Regions from separate parts of the Janthinobacterium sp. LPB2021202312-11-4 genome, predicted to be linked through region 2. Evidence: predicted binding sites of a transcription regulator. Region 2 holds the regulator's gene; the other holds the start of a gene.
The links. The regulator FliA, encoded in region 2, starts transcription of late flagellar genes. The targets are predictions, from matches to a motif close to CTAAAGTTTNNNNNNNNNNNGCCGNTA.

Region 1 (16,003 bases), on a different contig from region 2:
CGCAGGCGCAGCTCGGTCATGCTCTGACCGCTCACGCGATAAACTTCCAGCGCTCGACTCAGGCGCTGGGGATCGTTCGGGTGAATTCGCGCCGCCGAGACCGGGTCAATCACTGCCAATTGGTCGTGCAGGGCTTGCCAGCCAAGGCGTGCAGCCTCTTCTTCGATGTGCGCGCGAACCTCCGGTTCAGCCGCCGGCATTTCCGCCAGGCCTTCGACCAAAGCCTTGTAGTAGAGCATCGTGCCGCCTACAAGCAGCGGAATTTTCCCGCGCGAAGTGATCTCGGCCATGGCTTCAAGGGCATCACGACGAAAATCCGCTGCGGAATAGCTTTCCGCCGGGTCGAGAATATCGATCAAACGGTGCGGAAATTCCGCCAGCAGCTCTTTGGAAGGCTTGGCGGTGCCGATGTCCATGCCGCGATAGACCAGCGCCGAATCGACACTGATCAGCTCGCACGGCAGGACCTTGGTCAGTTCAATGGCCAGGTCGGTCTTGCCCGCAGCGGTCGGGCCCATCAGGAAAATCGCTGGAGGGAGCTGGCTCATCAACGACCGCGCAAGAACAGTTTGTCCAGATCGTCCAGGCCCAATTGGGTCCAGGTCGGTCGGCCATGGTTGCATTGTCCGCTGCGTTCGGTGTTTTCCATGTCCCGCAGCAGGCCATTCATTTCCGGCAACGCCAGACGCCGATTGGCCCGGATCGCGCCGTGGCAGGCCATGGTGCCGAGCAATTCATTGAGGTGTGCCTGAATCCGGTCGCTGGTGCCGTATTCCATCAGGTCGGCCAGTACGTCGCTGACCAAACGGTTGGCTTCCGCCTGCTTGAGCAACGCCGGGATCTGCCGGATCGCCAGGGTTTCCGGGCCGAGGCGTTGCAATTCAAAGCCCAGGCGCTGGAACCATGCCACGTTCTCTTCGGCGCAATCGGCTTCGCGCTGGCTCACGGCCAGGGATTCGGGCACCAACAGCGGCTGGCCGCTCAGGCCTTCGCTGGCCATGGCGACTTTCAAGCGTTCGTACATGATCCGCTCGTGGGCGGCGTGCATGTCCACCAGCACCAGGCCTTGGGCATTTTCCGAGAGGATATAGATGCCCTTGAGCTGCGCCAGCGCATAACCCAGCGGCGGAATGTCGTCCTGCCCGGCCGGTAACGCAACCGCATTGGCTTCCGGCAACGGCGCGAAAAACTCGCGATACGCCGCTTGCGCTTCAGCAACCGGCACGCCGGACTGAGGCTTTGGCGTGTACTGATATTGATAACCGGCGCCAGCGCCCGAGCCCGCCGCCGTATTAAAGGTCGGCTGCCCTTGAGGCTGTTCCAGCAACGCATTGGCCGCCAGGCGCATTTCGCCTTGGGGGCCGAACTCACCGGCGTCGAGCCCGGTCGGCCGGACGATAGCCGTCGCAACCGGCGCGGCCAGATGATCTTCCGGCCGCACATCGCCCAAGGCGCGGTGCAACGTGCCGTAGAGGAAATCGTGGACCATGCGCCCGTCACGGAAACGCACTTCGTGTTTGGTCGGGTGCACGTTGACGTCCACGCCCGCCGGATCGACTTCGAAAAACAGCACGAACGTCGGGTGGCGGCCGTTGAACAGCACATCGCGATAGGCCTGGCGTACCGCGTGGGCCACCAGTTTGTCGCGCACCGCACGGCCATTCACAAAGAAATACTGCAAGTCGGCCTGGCTGCGGTTGAACGTCGGCAACCCGACCCAGCCCCACAAATGCAGGCCATTGCGCTCGATTTCGATTGGCAGCGCCTGCTCCAGGAACCCCGAGCCGCAAATCGCCGCCACACGCCGGGCACGGGCCGCGTCGTCGTGGGCCTCGTGCAGGCTGAGGATGGTCTTGCCGTTGTGGCGCAAATGAAACGCCACGTCGAAACGCGCCAGGGCCAGGCGCTTGATCACTTCTTGCAGGTGATCGAATTCGGTTTTTTCGGTTTTGAGAAACTTGCGCCGGGCCGGGGTGTTGAAGAACAGGTCGCGCACTTCCACCGAGGTGCCCACCGGGTGAGCCGCCGGTTGCACCCGGGGCGCCATGTCCCGGCCTTCGGTTTCGACTTGCCAGGCCTGATCGGCGTCCTTGGTGCGGGACGTCAGGGTCAGGCGCGCCACGGAGCTGATCGACGCCAGGGCCTCGCCGCGAAACCCGAGGCTCATCACCTGTTCAAGGTCTTCAAGGTTGCGAATCTTGCTGGTGGCGTGTCGCGCCAGCGCCAGCGGCAGGTCATCGGCGGAAATGCCACTGCCATCGTCGCGCACCCGCAACAGCTTCACGCCGCCCTGCTCGACATCGACATCGATACGCCGGGCGCCGGAGTCGAGGCTGTTTTCCAGCAGCTCCTTGATCACCGATGCCGGGCGCTCAACCACCTCACCGGCGGCAATCTGGTTCGCCAGTCGCGGGCTGAGCAGCTCGATGCGAGCGGTACTGGTCAGCACCTGGTTCATTCTTTAGCCGCCAGTTCGGTGCCAGGAATCGTCAAGGTCTGGCCGATTTTAAGCTCATCGCTTTTCAGGTTGTTGGCGCTGCGCAGGGTCGCCGGAGACACCTGGTAACGCACGGCAATCATCGCCAGTGTCTCGCCCGGGCTGACACGATGGTCGCGCGGGCCTTGGGCGATCTTGCCGGAATCACGCAGCCAGGCAATGTAGGTGCCCGGAGGTGGATTCTGCTGGAAGAACTGGCGAACACCGGCGCTGATCGAACGCGCCAGGGCCTGCTGGTGGCTCGCACCGGACAACTTCGCCGCTTCGTTGGCGTTGGAGATAAACCCGGTTTCCACCAGGATCGACGGAATATCCGGCGATTTCAGCACCATAAACCCGGCTTGCTCCACCCGTTGTTTGTGCAACGGCGTGACCCGGCTGATGTTGCTCAAGACTTTCTGGCCAACGTTCAGGCTGGACGTCAGTGAAGCGGTCATCGACAGGTCGAGCAACACGCCCGCCAGCATCCGGTCCTTGTCGTCGAGGCTGACGCTGCCGGCGCCACCGATCAAGTCAGAACGGTTTTCGCTGTCGGCCAGCCAACGGGCGGTCTCAGAGGTCGCGCCGCGATCAGACAAGGCAAACACCGATGCGCCGAAAGCCGCCGCAGAAGGCGCAGCGTCGGCGTGGATCGAGACGAACAGGTCGGCGCCTTTCTTGCGGGCGATTTCGGTACGGCCACGCAACGGGATGAAGTAGTCACCGGTACGGGTCAGCTCGGCGCGGAAGCCTTTCATGCCGTTGACCTGACGCTGCAATTCACGGGCGATGGCCAGTACCAGGTCTTTCTCATGCTGACCACGCGAACCCGAAGCACCCGGGTCTTCGCCGCCGTGGCCGGCATCGATCACCACAATGATGTCGCGCTTGCCGGCCGGAGCGGGCGGCAGTTTTACCGGCGGATCGATTGGAGTGACCGGCACCGGGTCCACGGTCGCGACGTTGGTCGGCGTCGGCGGAATCGGGGCGGCGGCTTCGGCGCTATCAAACAGATCGACCACCAGGCGATTGCCATACTGGGCGTTTGGCGGCAGGACGAAGCTTTTCGGCGTGACGGCTTTTTTCAGGTCGATGACCACCCGCAGGTCGGTCGGCGTGCGCTGGGCCGAACGCATGGCGGTAATCGGGGTGTTGGAAGTGTTGACCTTGAGCGGCGCGCCGAGGGTCGCGCCGTTGATGTCGATGACCAGCCGATCCGGGGAGGTCAGGGTGAAAACGCTGTGCTGCACCGGCCCCGTGAGGTCGAACACCAGTCGTGTGTTATCCGGAGCTCGCCACAGGCGAACGCTGTTGACCTTCGAATCGGCCACAGCGTCGACGGTCACCGCCAAAAACAACAATCCTACGGCAGCTACCATCGCGCGAAAGCGCATACCTGACCCCATCATTTAATTGGATTCCAATGCCAAAGCGGCACACCACGACTCGCCACGCGAGCCCTGGGACAAAATTTTCAGCGAACGCCCGCTGTCTTGCGGGCTAATGGTAATGGTCAGGTCGGGCTTTGGCAAAAAGCCTGCACCCTTCTGGGGCCATTCGATCAGACACATGGCATCGTCGTCGAAGTAATCGCGGATGCCGAGGTACTCCAGCTCTTCCGGATCGACCAGTCGATACAGGTCGAAATGGAAAGCGCGGATGTCGCCGATCTCGTAGGGTTCGACCAAAGTGAACGTCGGACTTTTTACCGCCCCCACATGCCCCAGGCCACGGATGATGCCCCGGGACAGCGTGGTTTTCCCTGCGCCCAGATCACCTTCAAGAAAAATCAGACCATGCCCTTGGGTGGTTTGCGCTATGCGAGCACCGAATGCGGTCATCGCCTCTTCATCAGCCAGGTACAGGGTTACTTCAGACACGGTGCTTGCTCCTCCAACAACTGACGAATGGCCGGGATCAGATCACTGGCCGCCAGCCCACGGCCCGATTTACCTTGTTGCGCGCCGGCATTGGCGTGCAGCCAGACCGCCAGGCAAGCGGCATCGAACGCCGCCATGCCCTGGGCCAGCAACGCACCGACCAGACCGGCCAGCACATCGCCCAAACCCGCCGTGGCCATCGCTGGATGGCCCTGATGACACACCGCCAGGCGCCCATCAGGGCTGGCGATCAGGCTGCCGGCGCCTTTCAGAATCACGACGGCGGTGTATTTTTTGCTCAACGCGTGAGCGGCGGCAGGGCGATCAGCCTGGACTTGGGCGGTGCTGATCCCGAGCAAACGCGCCGCTTCGCCCGGATGCGGGGTGATCACGCAATCCTTGGGCAAGCTTACTTGCTCTTCGGCCAGCATATTCAACGCATCGGCGTCCCAGACTTGCGGTAGCGGCGCGTTGGCAGCGGCGGACAGTAGACTGCGCCCCCAACCGCCCTGACCGAGCCCCGGCCCTACCACCAACACGGAAACTTTTTCCAACAAACCCATCAACTGATTAGCCGACGAAGTGCCCAGCACCATGGCTTCCGGGATTCTCGCCAACGCCGCCGCGACGTGCTCGCTGCGCGTGGCGACAGACACCATGCCCGCGCCGCTGCGCAACGCACTTTGCGTGCTCAACAGGATCGCGCCGCCAAATCCGCGATCACCGCCGATCAGCAGCACATGGCCGAACTTGCCTTTATGGGAGGTGGGCGGCCGAGTGCCCAGACGTGGAAGATTACCGGTCGTCAGACGTCGGGCAGTGATGGCAGCGCTCTCGATCAGCTGCGGATCGGCGTGCAGATCGTTAAAGACCAACTCACCAACCACATCCGCCGCATCACCGGTGAAAAGCCCCAACTTCAGACCAATGAAGGTCACCGTGAGATCAGCCCGAACGGCTGCGCCGAGAATGCGACCGGTATCGGCACACAGCCCCGACGGGATATCCACCGCCGCGACCGGCAAACCGCTGGTGTTGATTGCGGCGATGGCGCTGGCGAAAGGCTCACGCACTTCGCCGGTCAGGCCGGTGCCGAGCAACGCATCCAGCACGACGCCGCGCAGTTCGGCGCTGGCGCTCCAGGCTTCTATAGAGACTTTTTCGGAAGTAGCTTCGGCATAAGCCAACGCGGCATCACCCTGCAAACGCGAGGGCTCACCGACCGCCAGCACTTGAACCTGCCACCCGGCCCGATGGGCGAGCAGCGCAACCAGATAACCGTCACCCGCGTTATTGCCGTGTCCGGCCAGCACGGTCAGTTCGCTGGCCGTCGGCCATTGGCGAACCAGCGCGCGCCAGGTTGCCCGGGCCGCGCGCTGCATCAATTCGAAGCCCGGCGTGCCAGCCGCGATCAGGCTCGCATCGAGCCCTCGCACTTGCGCGGCGCTGTACAGCGCGTCGGGTAAATCATCTTTAGTGTGCGGCATACGTCTTCGGGCTCCGATGTCTGGCAGAATTATACGCACCTCAGCTCCGGTTTCTCTCGCCTCATGCCCGCAATTACCACAGACCTGCCTGCCCTCGCCCAATCCATCAAGGACTGGGGCCGCGAGCTGGGCTTTCAGCAAGTCGGCATCAGCGGCCTGGACCTCGCCGAGCATGAGCAGCACCTGGAGCGCTGGCTCGCCGCCGGCTACCACGGCGAAATGGACTACATGGGCGCCCACGGCAGCAAACGCTCGCATCCGGAAGAGCTGGTGCCCGGTACGCTGCGTGTAGTTTCCCTGCGCATGGACTACCTGCCCGGCGACACGCAAATGGCGCAATTACTCGCCCAACCGGAAAAAGCCTACGTGTCCCGTTATGCCTTGGGCCGCGATTACCACAAATTGATCCGTAAACGTGTGCAGCAACTGGCGGATAAAATTCAGGCCGAGATCGGCCCCTTCGGTTTCCGCGCTTTCGTCGACAGCGCCCCGGTGCTGGAAAAAGCCATCGCCGAGAAGGCCGGTCTTGGCTGGATCGGCAAAAACACCCTGGTCTTGAATCGCAAGGCTGGCAGTTACTTCTTCCTCAGCGAACTCTTTGTTGACCTGCCGCTGCCCGAAGACCCGCCCCACAGCACCGAACACTGCGGCCGCTGCACCGCGTGCCTGGACATTTGCCCGACCAACGCCTTCGTCGGCCCTTATGTGCTCGACGCCCGGCGCTGCATTTCCTACCTGACCATCGAACTGAAAAGTGCGATCCCGGAAGACTTGCGACCGTTGATCGGCAACCGGGTGTTCGGCTGCGACGACTGCCAGATCGTCTGCCCGTGGAACCGCTTCGCCCGTCCGTCCGGGGAAAGCGATTTCAAGCCACGGCATAACCTGGACAACGCTGAACTGGCAGAACTGTTCATGTGGGACGAGGAGCGGTTTCTCAGCAGCACCGAAGGTTCGCCGTTACGCCGGGCCGGTTATGAGCGTTGGTTGCGCAATTTGGCAGTCGGGCTGGGCAATGCGCCGTCGAGTATTCCGGTGTTGGAGGCGTTGAAGGCGCGCAGGGAATACCCGTCGGAATTGGTCCGTGAACATGTCGAGTGGGCCCTGAAACAACACGGCGTGGCGTAGGAGCTGCCGAAGGCTGCGATCTTTTGATCTTGATCTTAAAAACAAGGTCAAAAGATCGCAGCCTCGTTTTACTCGACAGCTCCTACAGTCATACAGTCCTGCGGGGGCTGGGCGTGGTTCAGGCTTCGTCGTTGTAGACGAATTTTGGCATTTCCCAGTGAAAGCGGATCGCCAGCAATCGCAGCAAGAAGCCACCGAATAGCGTGATCAAAATCGCCTGCTCGCCGGGTAATTGCAGATAAATGCAGAGCATGTAGCACCATGCCGCCGCGAACGAGACGCTGGCGTAGAGCTCACGACGGAAGATCAGCGGGATGTCGTTGCAAAAGATGTCGCGCAGGATGCCGCCAAACACTCCGGTGATCACGCCGCTGACGGACGCCACCAGCATGCCGTGGCCCATTTCCAGGGCGGTCATGCAGCCGATTAGCGTGAACGCCACCAGGCCCACGGCGTCGAGCACCAGGAACAGCGAACGCAAGTGACGCATCCAGCGGGCGGCGAAGACCGTGAACATCGCCGCGACCGAGGTCAACACCAGGTATTCCGGGTGTTTGACCCACGTCAGCGGGTAATGGCCGAGCAGTACGTCGCGCACCGAGCCGCCGCCCAATGCCGTAACGCAGGCGATCAACACCACGCCAAACCAGTCCATGCCGCGACGGCCAGCGGACAGGGCACCGGTCATGGCTTCGGCGGTAATGGCGATCAGGTAGAGCATCAGCAACATGGTGGCGGTCCTGGCAGGAAGGCGCGCAGTCTAGCCATTTCGCGGCGGCACCAAAAGAGGGCAGCCGAAACGAGACCCCCGTAGGAGCTGCCGCAGGCTGCGATCTTTTGATTTTGATTTTCAAGATCAAAAGATCGCAGCCTGCGGCAGCTCCTACGGGGGTCGTGTTCTAACGTCAGAACTTGATGAAATGCTTGCGGTAGTGCTGCAGCTCGGCGATCGATTCGCGGATGTCGTCCAGGGCCAGGTGCGTGCTGCCCTTTTTGAAGCTGTCGCGCACGTCCGGCGCCCAGCGTGCGGCCAACTCTTTGAGGGTCGACACGTCGAGGTTGCGGTAGTGGAAGTAGCTTTCCAGGGCTTTCATGTGCGTATAAAGGAAGCGACGGTCCTGGCAGATGCTGTTGCCACAGATCGGCGACTTGCCCTTCGGCACCCATTTTTCCAGGAAGGCGATGGTCTCGGCTTCGGCTTCGGCCATGCTGATGCGGCTGTCGCGAACCCGTTGAGTCAGGCCCGAACCGCCGTGTTGACGGGTGTTCCACTCGTCCATGCCCGCGAGGATCGCGTCGCTGTGATGAATGGCGATCACCGGGCCTTCAGCCAAAGTGTTCAGGTCACTGTCGGTGACAATGGTCGCCATCTCGATGATGACGTCGGTATCAGGGTTCAGACCGGTCATTTCCAGGTCGATCCAGATCAGATTCTGCGGGTTTTGCATGTGTCGGCTCCTAGGCAATGCTGCGCAGTTTAGCCTAGGCAAGTCGCGGGGCGTGCTAAACTCGCGGCCGTTTTACCTAATCGCTGCATTCTTGATACGGAACACCCATGGCCAAACGCCAACTCAATCGTCGTCAAAACTGGCGCATCGAAAAGATTCAGGGCGAACGCGCTGCCCGCGCCGCCAAACGCGAGTCCTCGGCTGTCGAGGCACTTGAGGGCGGCGACCTGGGTCCGGAACAGACGGGCCTTGTGATCGCGCACTTCGGTGTGCAGGTCGAAGTCGAAGCCCTCGATGGCGATTTGGCCGGCCAGGTGTTCCGCTGCCACTTGCGCGCCAACCTGCCCGCGCTGGTGACCGGCGATCAGGTGGTCTGGCGTGCCGGCAACCAGGGCATCGGTGTGATCGTGGCGCAACTGCCGCGCAAAACTGAACTCTGCCGCCCGGACAGCCGTGGCCAGCTCAAACCCGTAGCGGCCAACGTCGACATGATCGTCATCGTCTTCGCCCCGCTGCCCGAGCCCCACGCCAACCTGATCGACCGTTATCTGGTCGCTGCTGAGCACGCCGGGATTCGTCCGCTGTTGCTGCTCAACAAATTCGACCTGATCGACGAACAGAACGCCCCGGCCCTGAATGCCTTGCTCGCGGTCTACCGCACGCTCGGCTACCCGGTGCTGGAAGTGTCGGCCCACCACGGCAACGGCATGGAGCAATTGCAGGAGCAACTGGACGGGCGCATCAGCGTGTTCGTTGGTCAGTCCGGCGTCGGTAAATCGTCGCTGGTCAACAGCCTGCTGCCGGAAGTCGAAACCCGCGTCGGCCCGTTGTCCGAACTGTCCGGCCAGGGCACGCACACCACGACCACCGCGCGACTGTTCCACTTCCCGGGCGGCGGCGAACTGATCGACTCCCCGGGCATCCGCGAATTCGGCCTGGGCCACGTCAGCCGTGCCGACGTTGAAGCGGGTTTCATCGAGTTCAATGATTTGATCGGTACTTGCCGCTTCCGCGACTGCAAACATGATCGTGAACCGGGATGTGCACTGCTCAAGGCGTTGGAAGACGGGCGTGTGCAGCAGCAGCGGATGAATAGCTATCGGTCGATCATCGCCAGCCTGCCGGAAACCAGTTACTAGACCGCCACAAAACCTGTGGGAGCGAGCTTGCTCGCGAAGGGGCCATCAGCTTCAACATCACCGTTGACTGACCTACCGCTTTCGCGAGCAAGCCCGCTCCCACAGGGGTTTAAGTGCCACACCAAAAAGCCGCGATCATCTCGCGGCTTTCTGGTTTTCATAGCACTGCTTTTTCCAGCTTCCAACCCAACGCATCCAAGGCGTCACAGCCATCCTGAATCAACATATGCGCAGCATTGGCGAAATGCTCCAGGTCGTGACCTTCGGCGTCTTTGATGCACAGGCAGGTGACGCTGTTGAGCAGATTGCGGGCGGCTTTGATTCGGTGGGTGGCGGTTTCGAGGAGGTCGGAAACTTTAGCTTCGGTGTCGATGTACAGCGTCGGGCCGACGCTGAAATTGCCTTGGAGCGGGTGGTACTTAGCCATGGGGTCAAAACTCCGTTGATTGTCGAAAGGTTCATCTGAATTTCGACCGGCTAAAGTCGATCACCAACTTGTCGGCGATGGCGAAACTATAGGCAGAAGCCTGCACGACTGAGAACCCCGGAACGCAATTTCAGACCGTTCCTACAACTCCCAATCTCACCAGCAAACCGCTTCCAACAGGAAAACACACACCCCAAACATCAGGTCGGCTATCAGGCCGCCTTCGCGAGCAGGCTCGCTCCCACCTCGATCGATGTACATCTGCAAAAGATGGGTCGGCTACCAAGCCGTCTTCGCGGGCAAGCCTCGCTCCTACAGGGGTCGTGCCCACGCTGAAAATGGATCAGGAGAACGCGCGCCCCGCAGTCAGGTCGGCTCTCAGGCCGCCTCGGGGTGTGGTTGCGGTACACGCCCCCTCGAGAGGCCGAGTGGAGGTTCTGCGTAGTGGGCAACCCGGCATGGAGGCCGGGTTAGCCGCCCCCGGCCATGGATGGCCGATGGCGGCGGGCCCACGGAGCAGGACCGGAGCGAGGGCATGCCGAGCCTGGGCGAGGCACCGAACGAAAGGGGCAAGAGCGCTTTGGTTACTTTGGGGCTTTTCCAAAGTGACTCGCTGTAAGAGCGAAACCCTAGGCGGCCGTTACCGCAGGAATGGATATGTACACCACCCTCACAATCCTCGTCGCCTGACAAAAAGCATTCGCGAGCAAGCTCGCTCCCACAATTTGATCGGTGCACATCTGCAAGAGACAGGTCGGCTACCAGGCCGCCTTCGCGAGCAAGCCCGCTCCCACAGGGACTGTGCCCACGCTGAAAATGGATCAGGAGAACGCGCGCCCCGCAGTCAGGTCGGCTCTCAGGCCGCCTCGCGGTGCGGTTGCGGTGCACGCCCCCTCGAGAGGCCGAGTGGAGGTTCTGCGTAGTGGGCAACCCGGCAAGGATGCCGGGTTAGCCGCCCCCGGCCATGAATGGCCGATGGCGGCGGGCCCACGGAGCAGGACCGGAGCGAGGGCATGCCGAGCCTGGGCGAGGCACCGAACGACAGGGGCAAGAGCGCTTTGGTTACTTTGGGGCTTTTCCAAAGTGACTCGCTGTAAGAGCGAAACCCTAGGCGGCCGTTACCGCAGGAATGGATATGTACACCAGCCTTAAAATCTCCGCCGCCTGACACAAAGCCATCGCGAGCAAGCTCGCACAAAGTGTTCGATGTACATCTGCAAAAGATGGGTCGGCTACCAAGCCGTCTTCGCGGGCAAGCCTCGCTCCTACAGGGATCGTGCCCACGCTGAAAATGAAAACCCCACAAAAAAGCCGACATCGCTGTCGGCTTGATTGTTGTGCCTTACTTCTTCGGCGGTTCTGCCGGTTTGGCCGGATCACCCGGCTTCGGCGCCGCATCCTCGAACAGATTCAACCGCTCGCGAAGCTCATGGGCCGGCACCGGTTGTTTGTCCGCCGGCAAGGCATTCGGGTCGGCCGGTGCTGGCGGTGCCTCACCCGGAGCGCCCTGCCCCGGTGTCGGCGTCGGTTCTGCACCTTGCGAACCTTCGATGGCGGCCTGGGCCTTCTTGGTCAGCACGACGATGTCGATACGACGGTTGACCGGGTTAAACGGATGCTCCCGATCGAACAACGCCGACGAGGCATAACCGACCACCCGCGCCACCTGCGAGTCCGGATAACTACCGGCCACCAAGGCGCGGCGAGCCGCGTTGGCACGGTTGGCCGACAATTCCCAGTTACCGAAATCACCGGTGCCGGTGTACGGCTTGGCGTCGGTGTGGCCGCTGATGCTGATCTTGTTCGGCACCGCTTTAATGGTGTCGGCCATGGCCAGCAGGATGTCTTCGAAGTACGGCTTCAGACGCGCCGAGCCCGAGTCGAACATCGGCCGGTTGTCTGCGTCCATGATCTGGATGCGCAAGCCGTTCGGCGTGATCTCGAACAGGATCTGGTCCTTGAACTTCTGCAGTTGCGGATTTTCTTCGACCTTGTTTTGCAGTTCTTGCAGCAGCAGTTCCAGGCGTTCTTTCTCGACCTGCTCGGCCATGCCTTCGACCTGATCGGTGTCGACGGTCACTTTGTCCGGCTGCGGCTGGGATTTCACCTCGGGGTTGAGGGTGTTCTCCGGCGCCAGGGTCGGCGTGCCGCCCAGGTCGATGATGTACGGCGTGCCGCTTTCGGAGAAGCCGACCGGGTCTTTGAAGTAACCGGCGATGGCGATCTTCTGTTCCGGCGTGGCGGTGGACAGCAGCCACAACACCAGGAAGAACGCCATCATCGCCGTCGCGAAGTCAGCGAAGGCGATTTTCCAGGCGCCCCCGTGATGCCCGCCGGCGATGCGCTTGACGCGCTTGATGATTATCGGCTGGTTATTTTCCATGACTTAACGACCGCGAACCGCTTGTTCCAGCTCAGCGAAGCTAGGACGGTGCGCCGGATACAGAACCTTGCGCCCGAACTCCACCGCCAGCGATGGCGGCATGCCGGACGCCGAGGCGACCAGCGAGGCTTTGATGGCTTCGTAGACGTTCAGTTCTTCCTTGGCATCGTGGGCCAGGGAGTGGGCCAGCGGACCGAAGAAACCGTACGCCGCGAGAATACCGAAGAAGGTCCCGACCAGTGCCGCACCCACGTGCATACCAATGGCCTTCTGATCGCCTTCGCCCAGGGAGGCCATGGTCACCACGATCCCCAATACCGCCGCCACGATACCGAAGCCGGGCATGGCGTCGGCGATACCGTTCACCGCGTGGGAGGGGTGTTCCAGGTCTTCCTTGAGGCTGTAGAGCTCCATGTCGAACAGGCCCTCCAGCTCATGGGGCGCCATGTTGCCGGAGGACATGATGCGCAAGTAGTCGCAGATGAACGCGGTCATGCGTTCGTCTTTGATCACCGACGGGTACTTGGCGAAGATCGGGCTGGCCGAGGCATCTTCGATGTCGCCTTCAATGGCCATCATGCCTTCGCGGCGGCTCTTGTTGAGGATCTCGTAGATCAGGCCCAGCACTTCGAGGTAGAAGGTGTGGCTAAAGCGCGAACTGAACATGCCCAAGGATTTCTTGAGCACGTGCATGGTCATGTAACCGGGGTTGGCCTGCAGGAATGCGCCAAGGGCCGCACCACCGATGATCATCACCTCGAAGGGCTGGATCAGGGCGGCAATCTTGCCGTGGGAGAGCACGTATCCGCCGAGCACGCTCGCGAATACGACGATGATGCCGATAATTTTAGCCATAGGTAGGAGAGTACTTACTGAGTCGGGTTCAAGGTCATATTCGGAAGTTAAAAAATCTCTTCTTCTACTTATCGGCAAAACTGCGCCAGACTATAGCCAGTTCAGGCGAAAAGCCAATTTAGCCCGCGCCGGGCGTGTTTACAGCCAATGATGATCCTGTCCAGCCATGGCTTACGAAACGAACGTTCCAACCCAAAAACCGACCACTCTTGAAGGCTGGGTCAAGCTTCTCGATGGCGTGCGCCTGCCGGTTCCGCAAGAGAGTCACGACCGTGTCTGCTCTGCCATTCGCAATAACCGCAGCTCGTTGCGCGACATCGCCGACCTGATTCAGGACAGCCCGGCCCTGGCCTTGAGCGTGATTCGCGAGGCCAACCGCCACACCCATGGCAGCATGACCGAGCCTGCGGAAAATCTCGAAGTGGCGCTCAATCGCCTCGGTTTGAAGCGCGCCGAAGAATTGCTCGCCCGCCTGCCCGCGCACCCCCAGTCCGAGATCCCGCTGGCCCTGCGTCAGTTGCAAATGATCAGCCAGCACGCAACACAACAGGCCAACGGTTTTTTCGCCAGTCGACTGGCGCGGCTGTGGCAGGACATCCATTGGGGCAGCCTGCTGTTTCTCTCGCCGCTGTGGCCGATGGCGCTGACCCATCCGCAATTGCTCGAAGAATGGGAGCTGCGAGTCATTCATAAAGGCGAGTCGGCGCGCAAGGTCGAAAAGCAGTTGTTCGGCGTGCGCCTGCTGAACATCTGCCTGGCCTTGGTAGACATCTGGCGCCTGCCGAACTGGGTGCAACAGGGTTATCGGCTGCTGCTCAACGAGCAACGGGAGCTGGTGAAAGTCCTGCGCATTGCCCGGGACAGCGATCACCCGCTGCGCCAGCAAAATCGTCTCGACGACGACCCGACCCTGCGTCGCTGGCTCAATCAGCCGGCCAATACCGTGCTGCTGGCCAACGGCCTGGCGCTGTCGGCGCAACAGGCCTGGGACAGTCCGCACAGTCAACGCTGGCAGTACCTGACCAGCCTGTACCTGCAAATGCCGATGGACGAGGTGCAACAACAATTGCACCAACAGGCCGCCAACAGCGCCCGCCATCACGCCATGCCGGACCTCTGGCACCCGGCCGTTTCGCTGCTCTGGCCGTGGGGCACTCACCACATTCACGCCGGTTTGCTGCCGGCCCCGGCGCCCACCGCCGAAGACCTGACGAAATGGCGCAAGCAATGTGCCGAGTTGCTGGTGGAGCCGAGCCGCTTCACCAACGCCATGCACCTGACCACGTCGGCCCGGGATGCGCTGGTCGACTGCGGCATGCGCCGGGTGATGATCCTGATGGCCGACCGCACCCACGCCAATCTGCGGGTGCATCAAACCGCCGGGCTGGCCAAAGAAGCGGCGGGCCTGAACTTCCTGGTCAGCCAGAGCAGCGTGTTGCAACGCCTGCTCTCGCAACAGGCCCAGGTGCGCATAACGCCGGCCAATAACGCCCAGTTCTCGGCCCTGCTGCCCGCTGGCCTGCGCTCGCAGTTCGGCGGCGAACATTTGCTGCTGCGCTCGCTGGTCAATAATGGCCGGGTGATCATGATTGTCGTGGCGGATCAGGGTGGCGGGCCGTTTTCGGAAATCACCGTGCAGGCCTTCGGCAAAACCGCGCAGTGCATCGAAAAAGCCCTGAGTACCTTTAGCAGCCGCGGCCAATGATGCTGCGCTACAATCCCTCCCTTTGTGCCCTGGAGACCTCACATGTCTGACTTCTCTGGCTTGCCGCTGGTCATCGAGCCGAGCGACTTGCTCCCGCGTCTCGACGCCCGCGATCTGATCCTCGTGGACCTGACCAGCAGCGCCCGTTACACCGAAGGGCATCTGCCCGGCGCACGCTTCGTCGATCCGAAACGCACGCAACTCGGCCAGGCGCCGGCGCCGGGCCTGATGCCGCCGCAAGCGGCACTTGAAGCGTTGTTCGGCGAACTGGGCCACAACCCCGACGCGGTCTATGTCGTTTATGACGACGAAGGTGGTGGTTGGGCCGGGCGCTTCATCTGGCTGCTGGATGTCATCGGCCACAAGAACTACCACTACCTCGACGGCGGCCTGCCGGCCTGGCTGGCAGAGGGCTTGCCGATGTCGATTCAGGTCCCGGCCCCGGTCGGCGGCCCGGTTTCGTTGAAGCTGCACGACGAACCCACCGCCACCCGCGAGTACCTGCAAAGCCGTCTCGGCGCTGCGGACCTGGCGATCTGGGACGCCCGTGGGCCGCTGGAGTATTCCGGCGAAAAAGTGCTGGCGGCCAAGGCCGGGCACATCCCCGGCGCGGTCAATTTCGAATGGACCGCCGGCATGGATCAGGCGCGCAACCTGCGCATCCGCCGCGACATGCCGCAGATCCTCGAACAGCTCGGCATCACCAAAGACAAAGAAATCATCACCCACTGCCAGACCCACCACCGTTCTGGCTTCACCTATCTGGTGGCCAAATCCCTCGGTTATCCGCGGGTCAAAGGCTACGCCGGCTCCTGGGGCGAATGGGGCAACCACCCCGACACCCCCGTAGAGATTTAAGGTTTTTAAGGACCGTTAATGAATAAGCGTTTGTTTATCCTCAGCCAATACCTGCTGCCCCATCACTTGCTCTCGCGACTGGCCGGCTGCATTGCCGAATGCCGCGTGCGCTGGTTCAAAAACGCCTTCACGGCATGGTTTGCCAAGCGTTATCAAGTGGACATGTCCCAGGCGCTGGTTGAAGACCTGACCGCCTACGAGCACTTCAACGCGTTCT
Region 2 (15,900 bases):
TCAGCCTGGGGGATATTCTCAACCAGTATCAACCCATGGCCGTCGAGGCCTTGCAGTTTTTACGCGAACTGGCACAGGCGCGCTGAGTCATGGCTGAGAGCGAAAGCGGTCAGGACAAAACAGAAGACCCCACGGACAAGCGCAAGAAAGACTCCCGCGATAAAGGCGAGGTGGCGCGATCCAAGGAGCTCAACACCCTGGCGATCATGCTGGTGGGGGCCAGTGCCCTGCTGATTTTCGGCGGTGCCCTGGCCCAGGACATGATGGAGCTGATGCGCATCAACTTCTCGCTGCCGCGAGAAGTGATCATGGACCAGAAATCCATGGCCAATTATTTGCTGCACTCGGGGCAAATCGGCTTGTGGGCGATCCAGCCGATCATGATCTCCCTGGTGCTGGCGGCGATTATCGGTCCGATTTCCCTTGGGGGCTGGCTCTTTGCCTTCGGCTCCCTGGCGCCGAAATTCAGTCGGATGAACCCCCTCAGCGGCCTCAAGCGAATGTTTTCCACCAAAGCGCTGGTGGAACTGCTCAAGGCGTTTGCCAAGTTCACCATCGTCCTGTTTGTAGCGTTGGCGGTGTTGTCTTCGGACATTTCCGACTTGCAGCGCATTGCCCACGAACCCTTGGAACTGGCGATCATTCACAGCCTGCAAGTGGTGGGCTGGAGCACGTTGTGGATGGCGTGCGGGCTGATCATCATCGCGGCGGTCGATGTGCCGGTGCAGCTATGGGAAAGCCACAAAAAACTGCTGATGACCAAGCAGGAAGTGCGCGACGAGCACAAGGATCAGGAAGGGCGGCCGGAGGTCAAACAGCGGATTCGTCAGTTGCAGCGCGAAATGTCCCAGCGCCGGATGATGGCGGCCATCCCCGATGCCGACGTGGTTATTACCAACCCGACGCACTACGCCGTGGCCCTCAAGTACGATCCGGAGAAGGGCGGGGCGCCGATGTTGATTGCCAAGGGCAGCGACTTCCTGGCCTTGAAAATTCGTGAAATTGCCGTGGCCAACGAAGTGCTGCTGATGGAGTCCCCGGCGCTGGCGCGTTCGATCTACTACTCCACGGAGCTCGACCAGGAAATTCCGGGCGGTTTGTACCTGGCGGTGGCCCAGGTCCTGGCCTACGTCTACCAGATCCGCCAGCACCGCGCCGGCAAGGGCAAACGCCCGGACCCGCTCAAGGACGACCTGCCGATCCCGCCGGATTTGCGTCGCGATTCCTGATGGGTCAAAAGCAAAAGATCGCAGCCTTCGGCAGCTCCTACATTGGAATGTGGTCCCTGTAGGAGCTGCCGAAGGCTGCGATCTTTTGACTGTGTGGGTTACCTAGCCCTGCGGGTCCAGGTTGTCCAATGCCTGATTCGCCGCCAATTGCCCAAGCATGATGATTTGCTGGAGCGCCAGCATCGTGCTGCGCTGCGGGCCTTTCAGGCCTGTGGCGAAATCACTGGCCATGACGCTGGCCGAGGTCAGCGATTCACAGGCATGGGCCAGCAGGTTTTCGGTTTTGTTGTCGGGGGCGATCATAAACATCGTGCTGGGTTTTCGCTCGCTGGCGTTCAGGCGGGCGGACAGGTTGATGTAGTCCTCGAGGGCGCGGTCGGCGGCTTCCTGGAGTTTTTGCCGGTCGATTGAGGTGTCGTCGGTATCGGGTGGGTTCGGTGTTGGTTTGAACATGGGCGAAATTCCAAGTCAGAAAAATGGAGCCATCACCCTCGCTACCAAACGAAGAGGTGGTGGCCATACGAAGGTTGGTAGACCGGTGACTTGAAAACCGGCGCGCCCGAAGACGCCCTGCGCATGGCCACCATAAACGCAGGCCAAAAAGCCACGCATCAGGCGCGCTATGCACGCAAGTCAAAATAACCGGGCTACCAAACCCGATCGCTGTTTTTCAGCGACCCGGAAACGATAAAACCCGGCCCTCAAGCGCACAAGCCGGCGGATTCTGGCGCAGCCGTAGGCCGCTACGCAAGAATGTGTAGGGCGAGAGAGTGTCTGGAGATGTCGCTTAAACATGCCCGTTTAAAATCAAAAGATCGGCGGGCCATCTGTCCGAAAACTGCCCTGACCTGTTAGTTCTGACAGTAGACGGCTGCCCCCTCAAGCGGTGTCATGGATGGACATTCATTCAGGTTGGGAGGGCATGATCATGGCAGAGCGTGAATACAGAAAACTTCAGGGCATGGCACTGGAGTTCGTCTCGGGAAGGCTCGAGGACAATCCTGGTGGGCGGTCCATCGGTTATACGGTCACGTTCGACATGACCCTGGACTTCACTCACTTTGTGCAAATGGCGAATGTTTATATTCCGGGCTATCTGAACAGCGCGGTAAATGCCATTCGGCCTGAACTGGATGGGTTGGCCTATCACTACGCCTACAACTACCTCTTTGATGCGGCCGGCAGTATTGGCGGCAATAAAGCACTGTTCGATATTTTCACCCGCCCCGGTTACTACATGGATGAGTGGTCGAACGGCGAGTTGGAGCAGCGTTACAGCAAGCCGCTATTTGAAGTGGTCGGTCAGAAGTTGAGAATCAAGGCCCACATGGACTTTCGCTTGACGGGTGGTTCACGGCAGATTGAAATCAGTGATTTGCCGGTGATTCGCTTTCAGTGGGCCCTCAATCTTCTGCAAGGTGGAGTGCAATTACCCGACTTGATCGCGCCGGAAACCAAAGTGGTGCTGATGTATGCCCATGAGGATTTTGTCGAGGTTGAAGGGCTGCAAATGTTCAGGGGGACGCGGTATATGAAAGGCAGCGAGCTCGGTTTCGGCGAAATTTCGCCGGGGCAGATTCTGACGGCGCAGTGACTGTGTCGGCTTGAACCTGTGGGGGGATTCAAGCCCTGCGGATCTGCGGCTCAAGAATGGGCAGGGTGAGAGAGTGTCTGGAGATGTCGCTTGAACATGCCTGTTTAAAATCAAAAGATCGCAGCCTTCGGCAGCTCCTACAGGTTGGGTTTACACCGCGGCATCGCGGATAACACCCGATCCCTGTAGGAGCTGCCGAAGGCTGCGATCTTTTGATCTTTATTCAACCTGCATAACCCTCTATTCCCCGTCCCGGCAAAAGTTGGAAGGCTTCTTGCAGTAGCCGCTCTGCGTCTGCTTCAGGCGTCAAAAGTTTGCTTTAAAGGAACGGGGAAAACCGGTGGATCGCTCTCAGTTAATCAACAGTGCCCGCGCTAACGTCGCCGACTTGAGTCGGGGCAATCTGGGTGTGCCGCTGTTGCTGCTGGTCATGCTGGCCATGATGATGTTGCCGGTGCCGCCGTTCCTGCTGGACGTGTTCTTCACGTTCAACATCGCCTTGTCGATCGTCGTGTTGCTGGTCTGCGTCTACGCCTTGCGACCGCTGGATTTCGCGGTGTTCCCGACGATTTTGCTGGTGGCGACGCTGATGCGCCTGGCGCTGAACGTGGCGTCCACGCGGGTGGTGATGCTCCACGGTCAGGAAGGCCACGCTGCTGCCGGTAAGGTGATCCAGGCCTTCGGTGAGGTGGTGATCGGCGGTAACTACGTGGTCGGTATCGTGGTGTTCGCGATTTTGATGATCATCAACTTCGTCGTCGTGACCAAGGGTGCCGGGCGGATTTCCGAGGTGAGCGCGCGCTTCACCCTCGACGCCATGCCCGGCAAGCAAATGGCCATCGACGCCGACCTCAACGCCGGCCTGATCGATCAAAACCAGGCCAAACTGCGCCGCATGGAAGTCGCCCAGGAAGCCGAGTTCTACGGTTCCATGGACGGTGCCAGCAAATTCGTGCGCGGTGACGCCATCGCCGGCCTGCTGATTCTGTTTATCAACCTGATCGGCGGCATGGCGGTCGGTATCTTCCAGCACGGCATGAGCTTCGGTGACGCCGGCAAGGTTTATGCGCTGCTGACCATCGGTGACGGTTTGGTGGCGCAATTGCCATCACTGTTGTTATCCACAGCAGCGGCGATCATGGTGACCCGTGCTTCCGGTTCGGAAGACATGGGCAAACAAATCGGCCGCCAGATGTTCGCCTCGCCCAAAGCGCTGGCCGTCGCGGCAGGTTTGATGGCGGTGATGGGCCTGGTGCCCGGCATGCCGCACTTCTCCTTTCTCAGCATGGCGGCCCTGGCAGGCGGCGGCGCTTACCTGTTCTGGAAGAAGCAGAACGTGGTCAAGGTCCAGGCCCTGCAAGAGGTCAAGCGTCAGCAAGAGCTGCTGCCATCCCCGGCCCGCGCCCAGGAAACCAAGGAATTGGGCTGGGATGACGTGACCCCGATCGACATGATCGGCCTGGAAGTGGGCTATCGCCTGATTCCGCTGGTGGACCGCAACCAGGGTGGTCAGTTGCTGGCGCGGATCAAGGGTGTGCGCAAGAAGCTGTCCCAGGACCTGGGCTTCCTGATGCCGACTGTGCACATTCGTGACAACCTTGACCTGGCGCCCAGCGCTTACCGTTTGACCTTGATGGGCGTGATCCTGGCCGAGGCCGAGATTTACCCGGATCGCGAGCTGGCGATCAACCCGGGGCAGGTCTACGGCACGCTCAATGGCATTACCGCCAAAGATCCGGCTTTTGGTCTGGAGGCGGTCTGGATCGAAATCAGCCAGCGTGCCCAGGCCCAGTCCCTCGGCTACACCGTGGTCGATGCCAGTACGGTAGTGGCAACCCACTTGAACCAGATTCTGTACAAGCACTCCAGTGAGCTGATTGGTCACGAAGAAGTGCAGCAACTCATGCAATTGCTGGCCAAAAGCTCGCCAAAACTGGCGGAAGAGCTGGTGCCGGGCGTGGTGTCGCTGTCGCAATTGCTCAAGGTGTTGCAGGCGCTGCTCGCCGAACAAGTGCCGGTTCGGGACATTCGCAGCATCGCCGAGGCCATCGCCAACAATGCCGCCAAGAGTCAAGATACTGCCGCGCTGGTGGCCGCCGTGCGCGTCGGCGTAAGCCGTGCAATCGTCCAAAGCATTGTAGGGACTGAGTCGGAGCTGCCAGTTATCACCTTGGAACCAAGGTTGGAACAAATATTGCTCAATAGTCTTCAGAAGGCAGGACAAGGCTCGGAAGAGGGCGTTCTGCTGGAGCCAAGCATGGCAGAGAAGCTGCAACGTTCGTTGATCGAAGCGGCGCAGCGTCAAGAGATGCAAGGTCAACCGGTGATTCTGCTGGTAGCCGGTCCGGTTCGCGCCATGTTGTCGCGCTTCGGCAGGCTGGCAGTCCCGGGTTTGCATGTGTTGGCTTATCAGGAAATCCCTGACAACAAGCAAGTGACCATCGTTGCGACAGTAGGGCCCAACGGCTGAGGTAGTGGTTTATGCAAGTTAAGCGTTTTTTCGCCGCCGATATGCGTCAGGCCATGAAACTGGTTCGTGATGAGCTGGGCGCTGATGCCGCCATTATTGGCAACCGCCGGATCGCCGGCGGTGTCGAGCTGACGGCTGCCCTGGATTACAAATTGTCGGCGCTGGCCCCGCGTGTTCCGAACATGGAACTCGAGGATGAGCTGCGCAAGACTCAGTCGCGTATCGTCACTGCCCAGGCCGAACTGAGCCTGCGGGGCGATGGCGAGACCGAAGGTGACAAGACCACCAATCGTCAGTTGTTCGCCGGCCTGCCGTTGACCGCTGCCGAGCCGCTGATCGAGCCAACTTACGAACAACCGCGCCGCGCCGCGCCGGCCCCTGCGCCAGCCGCTGGCGGTGTTGACCCGCGCGCTTTCGATTCGATGCGTTTCGAGCTCAACAGCCTGCGCGAACTGATGGAAGTGCAACTCGGCTCCCTGGCCTGGAATCAGCTGCAAGGCAGCCGTCCGGCCCAGGCGAACCTGTGGCGTCGCCTGCAACGCATCGGCTTGTCCGGTCCGTTGTCCCGCGACCTGCTGGCGATGATTACCGATATTGAAGAACCTCGTCAGGCCTGGCGCATGTTGCTGGCGCACCTGGCGCGGATGATCGCCACACCGGAAATCGAGCCACTGGAAGAGGGCGGCGTGATTGCCATGGTCGGCCCTGCCGGCATGGGCAAGACCACCACCCTGGCCAAGCTCGCGGCCCGTTACGTGCTCAAGTACGGCGCGCAAAACATTGCGCTGGTGAGCATGGACAGCTACCGCATCGGTGCCCAGGAACAACTCAAGACGTTGGGCCGGATTCTCAATGTGTCGGTGACCCATGTCGATCCGGGCCAGTCCCTGGTGCAGGCGCTGGACCCGTTGCTGCGCAAACGCGTGGTGCTGATCGATACCGCCGGCCTGCAAGCCAGCGATCCGGCGCTGCGCATGCAGCTCGAAAGCCTGGCCGGCCGTGGTATCAAGTCAAAAAATTATCTGGTCCTGGCAACCACCAGCCAGAAACAGGTTCTAACCGCCGCTTATCACAGTTACAAGCGCTGCGGGCTCGCTGGCTGCATCCTGACTAAACTGGATGAAACGGCAAGTCTGGGCGAGGTGTTGAGCCTCGCGATCAGTCATGAATTACCGGTGGCTTACCTCACCGATGGCCCGCGTATTCCAGATGATCTGCATCTGCCGCGGCGTCACCAGTTGGTCAGCCGCGCGGTCAGCGTGCAAATGCAGGAAGAACCCAGCGAAGAAGCCATGGCTGACATGTTCGCTGATATTTACCACAGCCCGACCAAGCAGGTTGGCTGAGGTATTAATGAACAGTTTTTGTACCTACATCGATGGTCTGCCATGCATTGTTCATTTGATGAACGCGCAGCCAGTAATGTGGCCTCCGTCTATGCAAGACAAGGTAAAGAAATAACATGGGCAGCATGCATCCCGTACAGGTGATCGCGGTGACCGGCGGCAAAGGTGGCGTCGGGAAGACTAACGTGTCAGTGAACTTGTCCCTGGCTCTAGCAGAGCTTGGCCGGCGCGTCATGCTGCTGGACGCCGATCTGGGGCTGGCGAACGTCGACGTTTTGCTGGGGCTGACGCCCAAACGTACCCTGGCCGACGTGATCGAAGGCCGCTGCGAGCTGCGCGACGTTCTGTTGCAGGGCCCGGGCGGTATCCGCATCGTGCCGGCCGCGTCCGGCACCCAGAGCATGGTTCATCTGAGCCCGGCGCAGCATGCCGGTCTGATCCAGGCGTTCAGCGATATCGGCGACAACCTCGACGTGCTGGTGATCGACACCGCTGCGGGTATTGGTGACTCGGTAGTCAGTTTTGTCCGCGCCGCCCAGGAAGTGTTGCTGGTGGTCTGCGACGAGCCGACCTCGATTACCGACGCCTACGCCCTGATCAAACTGCTGAATCGCGATTACGGCATGAACCGCTTCCGCGTCCTGGCCAACATGGCCCAGAGCCCGCAAGAAGGGCGCAACCTGTTCGCCAAGTTGACCAAGGTCACGGACCGCTTCCTCGACGTCGCCTTACAATACGTCGGTGCGGTGCCTTACGACGAAAGCGTGCGCAAGGCCGTGCAGAAGCAGCGTGCCGTCTACGAAGCCTTCCCGCGCTCCAAGTGCGCACTGGCGTTCAAGGCGATTGCACAAAAGGTCGATACCTGGCCGCTGCCGGCCAACCCGCGTGGGCACCTTGAGTTTTTCGTCGAGCGCCTCGTGCAACAGACCGCAGGGCCCGTCCTATGACAGCCAGTGGCTACAACCTCTACAAGAAGTCGGCACGTGACGCGCAGTACGAGCTGATCGAGCGTTACGCGCCACTGGTCAAACGCATTGCTTACCACTTACTGGCGCGTTTGCCGGCCAGTGTCCAGGTGGAAGACCTGATCCAGGCCGGGATGATTGGCCTGCTTGAAGTGTCGACCAAATACGACGCCAGCAAAGGCGCGAGTTTCGAAACGTATGCGGGCATTCGAATCCGCGGCGCGATGCTCGATGAAGTACGCAAGGGGGACTGGGCGCCACGTTCGGTCCACCGCAATACCCGCATGGTTAGCGACGCAATTCGCTCGATTGAAGCTAAAACCGGCCGTGATGCTAAAGATCACGAGGTTGCGGCCGAACTCCAATTGAGTCTCGACGATTATTACGGGATTTTGAACGATACCTTGGGCAGCCGCCTGTTCAGTTTCGACGACCTTTTGCAGGACGGCGAACACGAAGGGCTGCACGAGGATGGCGCCAGTGCTCATCTTGAGCCGTCACGCGATCTGGAAGATGAACGTTTCCAGGCCGCATTGGCGGACGCGATTGCCAATTTGCCGGAGCGTGAGCGACTGGTGTTGGCGCTGTACTACGACGAAGAGCTGAACCTCAAGGAAATCGGTGAAGTCCTTGGTGTCAGCGAATCGCGGGTCAGCCAGTTACACAGCCAGTGCGCGGCCCGTTTGCGGGGGCGTTTGGGGGAGTGGCGAGCGCGCTGAAGGCAGTGTGGGGACACTGCGAACGAGGCTGGTGTGGTGTTGAACTGCAGCGGTCTCGATCTGTTGTGCTCCAGACAGTCATTTGAGTGCTTTGCCGGATTGATTGAAATGGCGCGTCCAGGTGCTGGGCGCGTTTAAGACTGCTTGGAGGTCGAATTGGACAAGAACATGAAAATCCTCATCGTTGATGACTTCTCAACGATGCGGCGGATCATTAAAAACCTGTTGCGTGACCTTGGGTTCACCAACACGGTCGAGGCTGACGATGGCACCACTGCCATTCCGGTCCTCAACAGCGGCAGCATCGACTTTCTGGTAACGGACTGGAACATGCCGGGCATGACCGGTATCGATCTGCTGCGCCACGTGCGCGCCGATGAAAAACTCAAGCATTTGCCAGTGTTGATGGTGACTGCTGAAGCCAAGCGCGAACAGATCATCGAAGCAGCCCAGGCCGGCGTGAACGGCTATGTGGTCAAACCCTTCACGGCCCAGGCGTTGAAAGAAAAAATCGAGAAGATTTTCGAACGCATCGGTTGAGCAACTGAGCCACGGGGGAGCTATGGAGCATAAAGAATCTTCACAGGGCGATTTTGAGTCGACCCTGAAAAAACACGCGGTCGAACTGGTCGAAAGCCTTGAAAAAGGCAGGTTTGGCGACGCTGTGCAACTGATCCATGAGCTCAATCAGACCCGTGACCGCGGCCTGTACCAGGAAGTGGGCAAGCTCACTCGCGAGCTGCATAGCGCGATCGTCAATTTTCAGATTGACCCGCACATGCCGCAAGCCGAGGAAGTCTCGCAAATCACGGACGCCACCGAGCGTCTGGGTTATGTGGTCAAGCTGACCGAGGCCGCAGCCAACCGCACCATGGACCTGGTGGAAAACGCCACGCCGCTGGTCAATGCCCTGAGCGTCGAAGCCCAGGCATTGAGCACCGACTGGGGTCGGTTCATGCGTCGCGAAGTCGGGGCTGAAGAGTTCCGCGAACTGGCCCGGCGGGTCGACGGTTTCCTGACACGCAGCAGCGATGACAATCGCGTGGTGTCGGCCAACCTCAACGACATTCTGCTGGCTCAGGATTACCAGGACCTCACCGGTCAAGTGATCAAGCGTGTGACCCAATTGGTCACCGAAGTTGAAAGCAACCTGCTCAAGCTCGTGCTCATGGCCAGTCAGGTAGACCGCTTTGCGGGTATCGAACATGACCGTGAAGCGATGCTGGCTGAAAAAGATCCGCAAAAACATCTCTCGCAGGGTGAAGGTCCGCAGATTCATGCCGATAAAAGAGAAGATGTTGTGTCCGGTCAGGACGATGTGGACGATTTGTTATCCAGCCTGGGATTTTAGAGTTTTAGAACTTCAGGTTTTTTAGGTTTTTAGACCTTAGGAGCACCCCCTTAATGAGCTTCGGCGCCGATGAAGAGATCCTTCAGGATTTCCTGGTTGAGGCCGGCGAGATTCTAGAGCAACTGTCCGAACAACTGGTCGAGCTGGAAAGCCGACCGGATGATGCGGATTTGCTCAATGCAATTTTTCGCGGTTTTCACACTGTAAAAGGGGGCGCCGGCTTCCTCCAGCTCAATGAGCTGGTGGAGTGCTGTCACATCGCCGAGAACGTGTTCGACATCCTGCGCAAGGGTGAACGACGCGTCGACTCGGAACTGATGGACGTGGTTCTCGAAGCGCTGGATGCGGTGAACGGCATGTTCACCGAAGTCCGCGAACGCAGCCCGATCACGGCTGCCACTCCGGAATTGCTTGCAGCCTTGGCCCGTCTGGCCGAGCCGAAAGGGGCCGATGAAGCAGCCCCGGTTGCCGAAGTGGTGGAAGAACCGGTCGCTGAAAGCGAATCGGGCGACATTACCGATAACGAATTCGAACAACTGCTGGACTCGCTGAACGCCGTCAAGGCTCAGGCCGAGGCCCCGGTGGCTGCTCCTGCCGCTGCGACCGGCGATGCGGCCGCCAGCGACGAAATCACCGATGCCGAGTTCGAGTCGTTGCTCGATCAACTGCACGGCAAAGGCCAGTTCGCGGTGGATGCGGTGGCAGCACCTGCTGCACCGGCCGCCCCGAAAGCCGCCGGCGACAGCTCGGACATCACTGACGACGAATTCGAAGCACTGCTGGATCAATTGCATGGCAAGGGCAACTTTGCCGTGGACGCGCTGGAATCGGCCATTGCTTCGGCACCGGTTCCTGCGGCGCCGACCGCTAAAGCGGCTGGCGGTGATCTGATCTCCGATCACGAATTCGAATCGCTGCTCGACGAATTGCACGGCAAAGGCAAGTTCACCGAAGTCGGCACCGGCGCAGTGGTTTCTGCGCCTGTCGCCAAGGCCCCGGCCGCGGCACCCAAGCCTGTGGCCAAAGCGCCCGAGCCGAAAGCCGAAGCGCCAAAACCGGCAGCGGCACCGGCTCGCGCCGCGCCATCGGCTCCGCCAGCGGAAAAACCGGCCAGCGAAGCCGAGACCACCGTGCGGGTCGATACCGCGCGTCTCGACGAAATCATGAACATGGTCGGCGAACTGGTACTGGTGCGTAACCGCTTGGTCCGTCTGGGTCTCAACAGCGGCGACGAAGCCATGTCCAAGGCTGTGTCGAACCTCGACGTGGTCACCGCCGACCTGCAAACCGCGGTCATGAAGACCCGGATGCAACCGATCAAGAAGGTCTTCGGGCGCTTCCCGCGTCTGGTTCGCGACCTGGCTCGTCAGCTCAAGAAAGAGATCAACCTGGAGCTGGTCGGCGAAGAAACCGACCTCGACAAGAACCTCGTCGAGGCCTTGGCCGACCCGCTGGTCCACTTGGTGCGCAACTCGGTCGACCACGGTATCGAAGAGCCGGCCGAACGCGAAGCGATGGGCAAGCCGCGCAGCGGCAAGGTGATTCTGTCCGCCGAACAGGAAGGCGACCACATCCTGCTGTCCATCTCCGATGACGGCAAGGGCATGGACGCGGATGTCCTGCGCGGTATCGCGGTCAAGAAAGGCCTGATGGACAAGGATGCGGCGGATCGTCTCAGCGAGACGGATTGCTTCAACCTGATCTTCGCACCGGGCTTCTCGACCAAAACCGAGATCTCCGACGTGTCGGGTCGTGGCGTGGGCATGGACGTGGTGAAAACCAAAATCGCCCAGCTCAACGGCACCATCAACATCTACTCGACCAAGGGCAAGGGCTCGAAGATCGTCATCAAGGTGCCTCTGACCTTGGCGATCATGCCGACGCTGATGGTCATGCTCGGCAACCAGGCGTTTGCGTTCCCGCTGGTGAACGTCAACGAGATCTTCCACCTCGACCTGTCGCGCACCAACGTGGTGGACGGCCAGGAAGTGGTGATCGTGCGGGACAAGGCACTGCCCTTGTTCTACCTCAAACGCTGGCTGGTCAGTTCTGCCGCTCACGAAGAGCAGCGCGAGGGCCATGTGGTGATCCTGTCGGTGGGCACTCAGCGGATCGGCTTTGTCGTCGATCAACTGGTGGGCCAGGAAGAAGTGGTCATCAAGCCATTGGGCAAAATGCTCCAGGGAACCCCGGGCATGTCCGGCGCCACCATCACGGGTGACGGCCGCATCGCGCTGATTCTCGATGTCCCGAGCATGCTCAAGCGTTACGCCGCACGGCGTATTTGATTCTGCCGCAGCGGGGCGACAACGCCCCGCGGCGTCTAACGGAGTGTTTATGGTAGTCAAAGTCCTGGTGGTGGACGATTCGGGGTTTTTCCGCCGCCGCGTCTCGGAAATTCTTTCAGCGGATTCGAATATCCAGGTTGTCGGTACGGCGACCAACGGAAAAGAGGCGATCGATCAGGCGCTGGCCCTCAAGCCAGACGTGATCACCATGGACTACGAGATGCCGATGATGGATGGCATCACGGCCGTGCGGCATATCATGCAGCGCTGCCCGACTCCGGTCTTGATGTTCTCCTCGCTGACGCACGAAGGCGCCCGGGTCACCCTGGATGCGCTGGACGCCGGTGCGGTGGACTTCCTGCCGAAGAATTTCGAAGACATCTCCCGCAACCCGGAGAAGGTCAAGCAACTGCTGTGCGAGAAGATTCTGAGTATTTCGCGCAGTAACCGTCGCGCCAACACCTACAGCGCTCCGGCCCCGATCGCCGCTCCAGCCCCGACGCCTGCGCCTTCGAGCGTCAGCAGTTACGGCAGCAGCGCACCTGCGCGTCCGGCACCGGCGCCAATGCCGAGCCGTGCGCCGGTGTCTTCGGGCCCGTCGTCGCCGGCGCCAAAACGCAAAGCCTACAAACTGGTCGCCATCGGTACATCCACCGGCGGCCCGGTTGCCCTGCAACGGGTCTTGACCCAGTTGCCGGCCAACTTCCCGGCGCCGATCGTGTTGATCCAGCACATGCCGGCGGCCTTCACCAAGGCCTTCGCCGAGCGTCTGGACAAGCTGTGCCGCATCAGCGTCAAGGAAGCCGAGGATGGCGACATCCTGCGTCCTGGCCTGGCGCTGTTGGCACCGGGCGGCAAGCAAATGATGATCGATGGCCGTGGCGCGGTGAAAATCCTGCCGGGCGACGAGCGTCTGAACTACAAGCCGTGCGTGGACATCACGTTCGGTTCGGCAGCCAAGTCCTACGGCGACAAAGTTCTGGCGGTCGTACTGACCGGCATGGGCGCCGACGGTCGTGAAGGCGCGCGCCTGCTCAAACAGGGCGGCAGTGCGATCTGGGCCCAGGATGAAGCCAGTTGCGTGATCTACGGCATGCCGATGGCCATCGTCAAAGCCGACCTCGCCGACGCGATTTACAGCCTGGACGACATCGGCAAGCACTTGGTTGAGGCCTGTATCTGATGGATGTACTCAGCCTTATCGGGATCATCATGGCGTTCGTCGCCATCATTGGCGGCAACTACCTTGAAGGCGGTCACCTCGGCGCACTGGCCAACGGCCCGGCCGCGTTGATCGTGCTCGGTGGCACCATCGGTGCGGCGCTGTTGCAATCGCCGATGAGCGCTTTCAAGCGCGCCATGCAGATCCTTGCCTGGATTCTGTTTCCACCTCGCGTGGATCTGGCCGGTGGCGTTGATCGCGTGGTGAACTGGAGCCTGACCGCTCGCAAGGAAGGTCTGCTCGGGTTGGAAGGGGTGGCGGACGCCGAACCGGACAACTACTCGCGCAAAGGCCTGCAATTGCTGGTGGACGGCGCCGAGCCGGAAGCGATTCGCAGCATCCTGGAAGTGGATTTCTACACCCAGGAAAGCCGCGACCTCGAAGCCGCCAGAGTCTTCGAAAGCATGGGCGGTTATGCGCCGACCATCGGCATCATCGGTGCGGTGATGGGCCTGATTCACGTCATGGGCAACCTGGGTGATCCGTCGCAACTGGGTAACGGCATTGCCGTCGCTTTCGTCGCGACCATCTACGGTGTGGCCAGTGCCAACCTGGTGCTGCTGCCGGTCGCGGCCAAGCTCAAGTCCATCGCGTTGCGTCAGTCGCGTTATCGCGAAATGTTGTTGGAAGGGATTCTGTCGATCGCCGAAGGTGAAAACCCTCGCTCTATTGAGTTGAAGCTTCAGGGCTTCATGGATTGATGGGGGTAATGGAATATGGCTCGTCGCCGGCAACCTGAAGAGCATGTAAACCATGAACGCTGGCTGGTTTCCTACGCCGACTTCATCACCTTGCTGTTTGCGTTCTTCGTGGTCATGTACTCGATCTCTTCGATCAACGAAGGCAAGTACAAGGTCATTTCGGAAGCGTTGATTGGGGTGTTCACCGACTCGGATCGCGCCGTCAAGCCGATCCCCGTCGGTGAAGAGCGGCCGATGACGGTGACCCCGGCCAAGCCGCTGGTCAAGGACGCCGAGCAGGTTGACGCCGGCATCGCCGGGGCCAGTGACCCGCTCAAAAGCATCGCCGATGACATCAGCGCCGCGTTCGGCGATTTGATCAGCTCCAACCAGATGACCGTGCGCGGCAATGAGTTGTGGGTCGAGATCGAGCTCAATTCCAGCCTGTTGTTCGGCAGCGGCGATGCCATGCCCAGCGACATGGCGTTCAGCATCATCGATAAAGTTGCGGCGATTCTGAAACCGTTCGACAACCCGATCCACGTCGAAGGCTTTACCGACGATCAACCGATCCGCACGGCGCAGTACCCGACCAACTGGGAGCTGTCCTCGGCCCGCTCGGCGAGCATCGTGCGCATGTTGGCGATGCAGGGTGTGAACCCCGGGCGCCTGGCGTCAGTGGGTTACGGTGAGTTCCAGCCGGTGGCCAACAACGCCACCGCCGAAGGCCGGGCGCGCAACCGTCGGGTGGTGTTGGTGGTTTCACGAAATCTCGATGTACGTCGCAGCCTCACGGGCACCGGAACCGCCAATGCGAAACCGGACGCTGCGTTGAAGCGTGCTGGCACACAAACTGCACCGACCCCGGTCAAGTCGCCGGTACGAGAGAGCGCCGTCAATTCTCTGTCACCCGCATTAATACGTTGAGCTATTTCTCGGTCGGCCTTATCGACCGGGAGGAACAATCCGAATGAGAGTCTGGGCAGTTGCCAATCAAAAGGGTGGTGTTGGTAAAACCACTTCCTCTATCGCTTTAGCCGGGTTGCTGGCCGAGGCGGGCAAGCGCGTGGTCATTGTCGATCTCGACCCGCACGGCTCGATGACCAGCTATTTCGGTTATGACCCCGACACCCTGGAACACAGCAGCTACGACCTGTTCCTGCACAAGGGCAGCGTGCCGCAAGGCTTGCCCGGTCAGTTGTTGATGCCTACCAGTCACGAAAACATTTCCCTGCTGCCGTCGAGCACCGCGCTGGCGACCCTTGAGCGTCAGTCGCCAGGGCAAAGTGGCCTGGGCCTGGTGATCGCCAAGAGTCTGGCGCAGTTGTGGCAAGACTTCGATTACGCAGTGATCGACAGCCCGCCCTTGCTCGGTGTGCTGATGGTCAACGCCTTGGCCGCGAGCCAGCAATTGGTGATCCCGGTGCAGACCGAGCACCTGGCCGTCAAAGGCCTGGAACGCATGGTCAACACGTTGGCGATGATCAACCGTTCGCGTAAGCAGGCGTTGCCGTTCTGCATCGTGCCGACCCTGTTCGACCGCCGGACCCAGGCCTCCCTCGGAACCCTGCGGGTGCTGCGCGACAAGTACCCGGAAGAAATCTGGCAAGGCTACATCCCGGTAGACACCCGTATGCGCGATGCGAGTCGGGCCGGCGTGACGCCTTCGCAGTTCGACGGCAAGAGCCGTGGCGTACTCGCCTATCGCGCGCTGCTCAAGCACCTGCTGGCCGCACAACTTGTCCCGGCGGTGGCCTGATGAACCCAATCCCCGTAGGAGCTCCCGCAGGCTGCGATCTTTTGATCTTGCTTTGTGGCGTCCTTGAAACAGCCAAAAGATCGCAGCCTTCGGCAGCTCCTACGCAGGTGCGCGCATGAACAGGCCGGTGAAGGTTACTTCGCGCCCACAACTCGCGCTCCAGTCTTATCTGGACAACTTGCTGATGGAGGCGACGGAAGAGTTGCCGCTGGAAGTCGAGGCGGTTGCTGATGTCGTCGCGGTGGTTGAAACGGTCCGAGTCGAAGCGGCACTGGAT

Region 1: the regulator FliA is predicted to act here: its motif matches at 13,293-13,319, upstream of motA (flagellar motor stator protein MotA).

What each region holds. Positions count from the first base shown of each region.
Region 1 is NZ_JBAGKV010000015.1:101,661-117,663, forward strand. Features, by position in the region: gene miaA (tRNA (adenosine(37)-N6)-dimethylallyltransferase MiaA) at 1-548, opposite strand, end outside; gene mutL (DNA mismatch repair endonuclease MutL) at 548-2,458, opposite strand; gene V5E99_RS17330 (N-acetylmuramoyl-L-alanine amidase) at 2,455-3,870, opposite strand; gene tsaE (tRNA (adenosine(37)-N6)-threonylcarbamoyltransferase complex ATPase subunit type 1 TsaE) at 3,886-4,356, opposite strand; gene V5E99_RS17340 (NAD(P)H-hydrate dehydratase) at 4,344-5,843, opposite strand; gene queG (tRNA epoxyqueuosine(34) reductase QueG) at 5,907-6,971, shown strand; gene V5E99_RS17350 (trimeric intracellular cation channel family protein) at 7,090-7,701, opposite strand; gene orn (oligoribonuclease) at 7,877-8,419, opposite strand; gene rsgA (small ribosomal subunit biogenesis GTPase RsgA) at 8,527-9,558, shown strand; gene V5E99_RS17365 (hypothetical protein) at 9,716-9,985, opposite strand; gene motB (flagellar motor protein MotB) at 11,328-12,368, opposite strand; gene motA (flagellar motor stator protein MotA) at 12,372-13,223, opposite strand; gene V5E99_RS17380 (HDOD domain-containing protein) at 13,390-14,928, shown strand; gene rhdA (thiosulfate sulfurtransferase) at 14,971-15,786, shown strand; gene asd (archaetidylserine decarboxylase) at 15,805-16,003, shown strand, end outside.
Region 2 is NZ_JBAGKV010000004.1:65,477-81,376, forward strand. Features, by position in the region: gene fliR (flagellar biosynthetic protein FliR) at 1-86, shown strand, start outside; gene flhB (flagellar biosynthesis protein FlhB) at 90-1,229, shown strand; gene V5E99_RS05755 (DUF6124 family protein) at 1,332-1,682, opposite strand; gene V5E99_RS05760 (hypothetical protein) at 2,125-2,823, shown strand; gene flhA (flagellar biosynthesis protein FlhA) at 3,164-5,293, shown strand; gene flhF (flagellar biosynthesis GTPase FlhF) at 5,305-6,639, shown strand; gene fleN (flagellar synthesis regulator FleN) at 6,756-7,586, shown strand; gene fliA (RNA polymerase sigma factor FliA) at 7,583-8,323, shown strand; gene V5E99_RS05785 (chemotaxis response regulator CheY) at 8,492-8,863, shown strand; gene V5E99_RS05790 (protein phosphatase CheZ) at 8,886-9,674, shown strand; gene V5E99_RS05795 (chemotaxis protein CheA) at 9,728-11,962, shown strand; gene V5E99_RS05800 (protein-glutamate methylesterase/protein-glutamine glutaminase) at 12,012-13,145, shown strand; gene V5E99_RS05805 (flagellar motor protein) at 13,145-13,885, shown strand; gene motD (flagellar motor protein MotD) at 13,901-14,791, shown strand; gene V5E99_RS05815 (ParA family protein) at 14,835-15,623, shown strand; gene V5E99_RS05820 (CheW domain-containing protein) at 15,739-15,900, shown strand, end outside.